Regions from separate parts of the Amycolatopsis sp. lyj-109 genome, predicted to be linked through region 1. Evidence: riboswitches for the same ligand, from Rfam matches in the RefSeq annotation. Region 1 holds a riboswitch; the other holds the start of a gene.
What was found. A riboswitch is a leader RNA that binds a small molecule or an ion and turns the genes downstream of it on or off. The one in region 1 is predicted to bind thiamine pyrophosphate.

Region 1 (4,400 bases):
CCGGGTCGACCGGACGCCGGACACGAGCCGCTCGCCCTCTTCGGTCGCCTTCGCCAGCCACGCCCGCCGATCGACCGGGTCGGACTCGCGGCTGACGTAGCCAGCCTCGACCAGGGACGCGATGATCCGCGACATGGTCGCCGCGGCCACGCCCTCCTTGGCCGCGAGGTCGCCGAGGCGGAGCTGACCCGCGTGCACCAGCGTCGCCAGCGCCGAGATGGCGCCGTGGCCCGGCCCCGGCACGCCCGCCTGCCGCAGTGACCGGGACAGCCTGCCCACGGCGAGGTACAACCTGCCCGAGACGTCCTGGACCGATGTGCTCGTCACGGCTGGCTCCTTCTGCCCTGCCCCGCCGCGGGTGCGCCGGAAATGCCGTCCACCTTACGGGTTCGCGGTTACGGTCGGTGTTACCAACCCTGGTTCACCGGGGTGGGCTCGACGCCTTCGCCCAGAAGCGCTGCGGCACCCGCCCGGCCTCGCGGGCCAGGCGTCCGGCAACGACGGCCGAACGCATCGCCGCGGCCATCCGCTCGGGATCGGCCGCCCGGGTGACGGCGGTGGACAGCAGCACGGCGGCACAGCCGAGCTCCATCGCCAGCGTCGCGTCCGAGGCCGTGCCGATTCCGGCGTCCAGGATCACCGGGACGCCCGCCCGCGACACGATCAGCTCGATGTTGTGCGGATTCCGGATGCCGAGGCCGGTGCCGATCGGCGCGCCCAGCGGCATCACCGCGGCGCAGCCGGCCTCCTCCAGGCGCAGCGCGAGCACCGGGTCGTCGTTCGTGTAGGCGAACACGGTGAACCCGTCGGCGGCCAGCCGCTCGGCAGCGTCGAGGGTCTCGAACGGGTCCGGCAGCAGCGTCCGGTCGTCGGCGTGCACCTCGAGCTTGATCAGGTCGGTTCCCAGCGCCTCGCGCGCGAGCTGCGCGGTGAGCACGGCTTCGGCCGCCGTCCGGCAGCCCGCCGTGTTCGGCAGCAGCTCGATGCCGAGCCGGTTGAGGAGTTCGAGGACACCGGAGCCGCCCTCGGCGTCGGCGCGGCGCATGGCGACCGTGGTCAGCTCGGTGCCGGACGCCACCAGAGCGCGTTCCAGGACGGCGAGGTTGGCCGCGCCGCCGGTGCCGATGATCAGCCGGGACGTCAGCTTGCAGGTGCCGATGACCAGCGGTTCCTCGTCCATTTCAGCCTCCTTGGACCGCGGTGAGCACGTCGACGCCCGCCCCCTTGGGCACGGCGGTGGCAGCCCAGTCGGCCCGGCGGACGACCACGCCGTCGACCGCGACGGCGATGCCGGGCCGCTGCCCGCCGGTGGCGTCGAGGACGTCGGCGACGGTCGCGCCGTCCGGGAACGCCGTCCACTCGCCGTTGAGCTTGATCTCCATCACACGTGCTCCTTCTGGTGCAGGCGGGCGGGGGACGCGGCCGCGGTGTCCTCGGGCGGCTCGTCCCCCTCGAGCCAGGCGACCACGGCGTCCGCGGTCACCGGGGCCATCAGCAGGCCGTTGCGGTGGTGCCCGGTCGCGGCAAAAACCCTGCCGTCCAAGGCGCCGAGGTACGGCAGCGCGTCCCGGCTGCCGGCCCGCAGGCCGGCGGCGATCTCGGTCAGCTCGTACTCGGTGATCGCGGGGAAGACGCGCTCGGCGCCGTCGAGCAGCTCGCGCACGCCGCGGGCGGTGACGGCCTGGTCGAAACCGGCCTCGTACTGGGTGGCGCCGAGGACGAGCTCCTGGTCGCCGCGCGGGACGAGGTAGATCGGCCGGCCTTCGACGAGGGCCCGGACGGTGTGCGTGGGCGGCGGCAGGCAGCCGCGGCGGGGCCTGAGCCGCAGGATTTCGCCCTTGAGCGGGCGGACGGCGTCGGCGAGCAGCGGGTGCAGCCGCCCGGTCCAGGCGCCCGCGGCGAGCACGACGGCTTCGGCGTCCGGGAGTTCCTCGACGCGTTCGCGGACGAACCGGACGCCTTGCCCGGTGCAGGCCGCGTACAGCGCGTCGAGCAGTTTCCGGTTGTCCACGGCCAGGTCACCGGGCACGCGCAGTCCACTTCGGACGGATCCGACGCCGGGTTCGAGCCGCTTGACCTCCCGGCCGGTGAGCCGCTCGGCCGCGCGGCCGAGCTCGTGCAGGTGGCCGGCCAGGATGTCCAGGTGGCCGGCGTCGGCGCTGTCGAAGGCGACGACGAGCGTCCCGTGCCCGGCCAGCCCGGGGTCGACGCCCTCTTTTTCGAGGTCACGGGCGAAATCCGGCCAGCGTTTCAGCGACGCTTCGCCGAGGCGGAGGACGTCCTCCTCGCCCGGCCAGGCCTCGGTGACGGGAGCGAGCATGCCCCCGGCCAGCCAGGACGCCCCGCCGCGGGCGGGTTCGGGGTCGTACAGGGTGACTTGGTGGTTTTTCGCGGCGGCTCGCCACGCGGCGGACAGGCCGATCACGCCGCCGCCCACCACTGCCAGGTTCGTCATGGAATCACGCTCCCTGCGCCGGCATGACCCGGATCAGGTTCCACGGTCGGAGCGGCAGCTCCCTCTCAGCCCGTGCCTCGGGCTCCCGTGCGGACGACTCCACCCTAACGCGCGCGGTACGGTCCCCGCTATGCCCGCCCTTTCCGGTGACAAGATCCGCGCCCGCCTCGATTCGGCGCGCCTGTACCTCTGCACGGACGCCCGCACGGCGCGCGGTGACTTGGCCGCGTTCGCCGACGCGGCCCTGGCCGGCGGCGTCGACATCATCCAGCTGCGCGACAAGACGGGGGCCCTGGAGGCGGCCGGCGAGATCGCGGCGCTGGAGGTGCTGGCGGAAGCGTGCGCCCGGCACGGCGCGTTGCTGTCGGTGAACGACCGCGCCGACGTGGCGCTGGCGGTCGGCGCGGACGTGCTGCACCTGGGCCAAGACGACATCCCGGTCCCGCTGGCCCGCCGCATCCTGGGCGACGACGTGGTGATCGGCCGCTCGACGCACTCGCTCGACCAGGCCCTCGCGGCGGCCGCGGAGCCCGGGGTGGACTACTTCTGCACGGGCCCGTGCTGGCCGACGCCGACGAAGCCGGGCCGCCCCGCGCCCGGCCTGGACCTGGTGCGCGCGACGGCGGCCTGGACCCCCGACCGCCCGTGGTTCGCGATCGGCGGCATCGACGGGCCGCGGCAGCCTTCGGTGCTGGAGGCGGGGGCGTCCCGGATCGTGGTGGTCCGGGCGATCACCGAGGCCGAAGACCCCGAGGCCGCGGCGCGGGAGCTGCGAGCCCGCCTGCCCTGAGGGGCACCCTCATGGACTTCACGGCGTGGGCGTCGCCGCGGCGCCCTTGCTGGTCGGCGGGGTCGCCGTGGTGGCCGGGGCCGAGGTCGACGGCTGGTCCGTCGTCGTGCTCGGGGTGCTGGTCGCCGGGGTTTCGGACGACGTCGTCGGCGGGGTCGATGTCTCCGTCGTCTCCGTGGGGGACACCTGGGTGTCGTTCGTCGAGGTCGGCGGGGTCGTCGATGGCGTCTTGTCCTCGTGGCCGGACCCGCCCGTGAAGATCTTGCCGATGCTCGAGCCCGTCCCGCCGCCGATCGGGGTGCCCGTGGCCGACTCGAAGCCGACGATCGACAGGATCGCCACCGCGAACGCTGCCACGCTCGTACCGATGATCAACGGCCAGCGCAGCTTCTTCAGCCGCGCGGACAGCCGCGACGGCTCGACCTCCGGCGGTTTCAGCTGGACCGTCGGCTGCTCGGTGATGTCCACGTCCACGGGCGCCTCCGCCGGCCCGCGCCGCCGGATCCCCGACGTCGCCAGCTGACGCGCCCTGAGCGCCGCCTCGCGAGTGCGCTGCAGCGAGCGCAGGTACAGCTCGCTGCCGACCGTCGACACCACGCTCGCGACGCCGGCGCCGGCCACCGTGCCGGCCACACCCAGTGTCGAACCGAGCAGGGCCGCGGTGACCGCCGCCAGCGCCGCCGCCAGGACCTGCGCGATCCGCAGGCCCGACTTCTCTTCCTTCTCTTCCGAAGTCGCTACGTTCTCCTTGGTCATGATCCCGTTCTGGGTAGTCCGTGTTCTCCCCTGTCCAACGTGTAAGGCGCGCGAGTGACTCCCCTCGTTGCCGCAGCGTGAGGAGGACCACTCCGTCTGTCCACAGTAGACACTCCAAACCGAACGTTTTCTTGACATACTCGGCACATGGAACTGGTGACGATCTCTGACATCGAGTCCGCCGCGAAGCGCGTCCAAGATGTCGCCGTGCGCACACCCCTGCTGCTCCAGACCTGGGATCCCCGCAAGACCCTGTGGCTCAAACCCGAAAGTCTGCAGCCGGTCGGCGCGTTCAAGGTGCGTGGCGCGTTCAACGCCATCGCCGCCCTCGACGACGCGGCCCGCGCCCGCGGCGTCATCGCGTACTCCAGCGGCAACCACGCGCAGGCAGTCGCGTAC
Region 2 (4,400 bases), on a different contig from region 1:
ACCACGGACGCGAGCACGCCGACGACCATCGCGAGCAGCGTCGCGTCGATGGCCACCTTGAGCGAGTTCAGCGCGGCGTCCCAGCCGGAGACCTGAAGGGCGCCTTTCTCGCCGGTGCCGGTCAGGGCCCGGTACCCGGCGAGGCTCCAGCCGTCCTCAGTGGACACCGATTCGGCGAGCAGCGCGACGATCGGCGTCACCAGCAACGCGAGCACGACGCCCGCCGCGCCGACGACCCACCACTCGCCGCCGCGAGGACGTCGCGCCTGACCCGAGCCGATCCGGGCCCCCTCCTTGCGCCGCCGCGCCAGCCCGCCGAGCACCAGCGCGGCGACCACGGCCGTGAACTGGATCAGCGAAAGCGCCGCGGCCCCCGAGAGGTCGAGGAGGTCGACCGTGCGCAGGTAGATCTCGGTTTCCAGGGTCCGGTAGCGGGCACCGCCGAGGATGAGCACGACCCCGAAACTGGTGGCGCAGAACAGGAACACGACGGCCGCGGCGGACGCGATCGCCGGCGCCAGCGCGGGCAGCGTCACCGACCGGAAGGCCCGCCACGGCGACGCGCCGAGCGCCCGGGCCGCGTCGGTCGTCCGCGAATCCAGCCGCGCCCACAGCCCGGCGACGGTCCGCGCGACGACGGCGACGTTGAAGAAGGCGTTGGCCAGCACGATCGGCAGCACGCCACCGTCCGGCCACAGCGCCCGGAACGCCAGCCCGACGACCACGGTCGGCAGCACGAACGGCACCAGCACCAGCGTCCGCGCCAGGCCGACACCGGGCAGCCGCACCCGGGCCAGCAGGAACGCCACCGGCAGCCCGGCCAGCACCGCGACCAGCGTCGACGCGGCCGCGCTCGCGACCGTGAACCCGGCCAGCTGCCAGGTCCGCGCGTCTTTCAGGACCACTTCGAGCCCGCCCGCGGCGAACCCGCGGCTGATGATCGCCAGCACCGGCCAGGCGAAGAACACCACCAGGAAGCCGATCGGGGCCAGGCCGAGCAGTGCCAGGCCGAGCCCGCGGGCCGTCCGCGGCGGGGCTGTCGCTTTTCGGGGCGGAGTCCCGGATGGCACTGGTGTCACTGCACGAGCGTGCGCCATTCGCCGATCCACTTCTCGCGTCCGGCCTGCACCTGGTCCGCGGGCAGCGTCTGCGGCTTCTGCGGCAGCGGCGCGACCTGCGCCCAGCCCGCGGGCAGGTCGACGCCCTGGCGCGCCGGGTAGACGTACATGTTGGCCGCGACCGTCGCCTGGAACTGCTGGGACAGCAGAAAGTCGACGACCTTGCGCGCGTTCTCGACCTGCTTGCCGTTCGCCAGCACGCCGGCGTACTCGACCTGCCGGTAGCAGGTGTCGAGCAGCGCTTTGGTGCGCGGCTTCCCGTCGTCGCCGATCTCGGCGGCCGGCGACGACGCGTACGAGACGACGATCGGCCGCGGCCCCTTGCCGGACGAGCCGGAGAACTGCTTGGTGTACGCCTCTTCCCAGCCGCTGACCACCTTGACGCCGTTGGCCTTCAGCTTCGTCCAGTAGTCCTTCCAGCCGGCCTCGCCGTACTTGGCGACGGTGCCGAGGAGGAACGCCAGCCCGGGGGACGCCGTCGCCGGGTCCTCGGCGACCAGCAGGTCCTGGTACTTCGGGTCGGCCAGGTCGTCGTAGGTCTCCGGCGCGGGGATCCCCTTGGTGGTGAAGTAGTTCGTGTCGACGTTGACGCAGACGTCACCGACGTCGACCGCGGACAGCCGGTGCTCGGGGTCGACGGCGTAGCGCTGCGGCCCGCGGTCGGCCTCGGGGCTGGTGTAGGGCTCGAAGACGCCCTCGCTGAGCGCGCGTGAGGCGAAGGTGGAGTCAACGCCGAAGGCGACGTCGCCGATCGGGTTGGCCTTCGTCAGCACGAGCTTGTTGGTCAGCGATCCGGCGTCGCCCTGCTTGAGCACGGAAACCTTGATGCCCGACTGCTTCTGGAAGGCGTCGAGCACCTCCTGCGGCGCGAGGAAGGAATCGTGCGTCACGAGGGTGACGGTGGGCGTCTGCTGCGTACCACCGTCACCGTCCGACAGCGAGCACCCAGCGGCGACGGCGCTGACGGCGGCGATGGCCGTCGCGGCGCGCACAGCCCTGCGTTTCATCTACCCTCCTGCACTTCGCCGGACGCGGAGGGAAGGCCCTCCCGTCGCCGGCATGATCCGGTCAGGTGCGAACGGTCGCGGAGTGACCCGCCTCTCAGCCCGGCTGACCGGACTCCCGTGGCAACCGTGCAGCGTAGTCCAGGACGGACGACCATGGAGACATGACGGAAATCTTGAGCGACTCCGAGGCCGATCGTCTTCTGCGCACCGGCTGGACCCGGTCCGGCGCGGTCATCTCCCGCGAGGCGGAGCTGGCGAGCTTCCCCCAGGCGATCGAGGTGGTGGACCGCGTCGCGGTGCTCGCCGAAGCCGCCGACCACCACCCGGACATCGACATCCGCTGGCGCACGCTGACGTTCCGGCTCTCCACCCATTCGGCGGGCGGGCTGACGGCGAAGGACTTCGACCTGGCCGCGCAGATCGACTCGGTGCTCGATTCCGTGTGATCCCGGTTACGCTGAGTGCACCTTTGACCGGGTTCGACGTCTCTCGGTTACCGGAACCTTCGGGAGGGAGACACAGATGACTCAGGCAATCGTGGTCGGCACGGCAGCGTTCGCGGCAATGGTGGCGGCGGCCGGTGGGGTGCTCTGGTTCACCGCCCGCAACCGCCGTCACCTGGACGGCTGAGAGTTCGATCACAGCTGTTAACACGGGGCATGATCAGCGCGCTGTTCCTGCGGAAGCATCGGTTTTAAGCCCTAGGAAGCGCCATGAACAGCACCGCCGCCCTCACGCCCGCCCAGCGCGTCTGGATCAACACCCTCGCCCCCGCGGTGGTGCTGATCGTGATCGCCCTGCTGGGCCTGCTCGGCTAACGAATCCGGTCGGGCGGCGGAAATTCGACCGGCTTCTCGTCGGCCGTGGACCAGTACTCCAGACACGACAACCGGCCGTCATCGACGAACACGATGAGCCCGCCGTCCGGCACATCGGCTTCGGCCGCCACCGAGTTCTTCAGCTCCGCGCGCGGTATCGCGTCGTCCACCGCGAGGTCGATCGTGGGGCACCCGCAGCCGCACCGGCCGATCACCCGGGCCGTGGCGGCCTGCGCCCGCAGTTCCGCGGCACTGGGGAAGTCGGCCGCGAGCAGCGTGTCCAGGGCCGTCCGCTCGTTCGGCGTGAGCGGGCGGGCCGCAGCGTCGTCCACGATCAGTACCGGGACATGCTCGGGATCGTCTTCTCGGCGACCCCGATCAGATCTTCGACCTTCGCGACGTCGGCCGCCACGTCCTCGGCGGTGACCGAAGGCGCTTCGGAAGAGCGGTAAGCGACTTCGTTGCGCCGCACCCGCATCCGGTTGAAGGGCCGCAGAAGCGGCCCGAGCGGCGGATCGAGCTGCGCGAGAACCGCTTCGTAGACGGCGATGTGGCCACCGCGGCTCGTCGCGCGCAGGCCTTGGTTCTGCAGGACGGCCGCCAACGAACGCCGTGCGGCGTCATACGCCAGCGTGTAGGCGCCCTCTGGATCCGAGTCCAGCAGCTGCAGTGCCGAAGCGACGTGCGTGCGGGCCCGGCCCAGCTCCGCCTCCGCAGCCTCCCGCGAAGCCGGGACGGGTTCGAGGGAGCCGCGCGCGATGAGCGCGTCGATCGTGGCGCGGCCCTGGTTCCACCGGGTCATTCTGTCTCCTGATCGAGCTGCAGCGGAGCCAGCGGACGCTCACGCACGCTGGTGAGGAACGGATCCGAGCTGCTCGACGCCCACGCCGACGGCGAGATTCGGTGGACGTTGACTTCGCGCCCCAGCCGCCGCGACACGCCCTCGGCCAGGTCGAAGAGCTCGTCCGGATCGGGCGAACCGACGACGAGGACATCGACGTCACCCGGCGGCGGCCCCGGTTCGCCGCTGTAGCGCGCGGCCCAGGACCCGTAGATGTAGGCCTCGCGCACGCCCGCCACCCCGGACAGGGCCTCGGCGAGCAGCGGCAGCGGCCCGAAGGTGACCGAGAGGACCTCGCTCAACGGCCGGTAGAGCGGGGTATCGGTGCGGGCTTTGACGAGCCGGCTCCGGCCGACCCGCCGGTCTTCGAGGATGCCGCCGACGACGAGCCGTTCGACCTCGCGCAGCACGGTCGTCGCCGAGACACCGAAAGCCTTGGCGAGCTCGGTGATGTTGTACTCGCGCTCGGGGTGCAGCAGGACCAGCGCGAGCAGCTCACCCTGCATGCGCGAACGCAGGAGGGGCAGCAGGCTCGGCGAAGCTTTCATTGGGCGCAGTATATCCTGCGCCCAATGAAAGCAACAGTCAGTAGTTGACGCTCACGGAACGTGCGTCA

Region 2: another riboswitch for thiamine pyrophosphate. It lies ahead of ACLJQF_RS07705 (thiamine ABC transporter substrate binding subunit); the one in region 1 lies ahead of thiO (glycine oxidase ThiO).

What each region holds. Positions count from the first base shown of each region.
Region 1 covers NZ_JAJPWR010000015.1:196,390-200,789, forward strand. The annotation lists gene ACLJQF_RS30935 (MarR family winged helix-turn-helix transcriptional regulator) at 1-327, opposite strand, end outside; gene ACLJQF_RS30940 (thiazole synthase) at 422-1,180, opposite strand; gene thiS (sulfur carrier protein ThiS) at 1,182-1,382, opposite strand; gene thiO (glycine oxidase ThiO) at 1,382-2,455, opposite strand; TPP riboswitch at 2,449-2,554, opposite strand; gene thiE (thiamine phosphate synthase) at 2,586-3,245, shown strand; gene ACLJQF_RS30960 (hypothetical protein) at 3,264-4,001, opposite strand; gene ACLJQF_RS30965 (threonine/serine dehydratase) at 4,149-4,400, shown strand, end outside.
Region 2 covers NZ_JAJPWR010000003.1:70,021-74,420, forward strand. The annotation lists gene ACLJQF_RS07700 (ABC transporter permease) at 1-992, opposite strand, end outside; gene ACLJQF_RS07705 (thiamine ABC transporter substrate binding subunit) at 1,076-2,125, opposite strand; TPP riboswitch at 2,148-2,254, opposite strand; gene ACLJQF_RS07710 (4a-hydroxytetrahydrobiopterin dehydratase) at 2,287-2,571, shown strand; gene ACLJQF_RS07715 (hypothetical protein) at 2,940-3,275, opposite strand; gene ACLJQF_RS07720 (hypothetical protein) at 3,278-3,745, opposite strand; gene ACLJQF_RS07725 (ArsR family transcriptional regulator) at 3,742-4,332, opposite strand.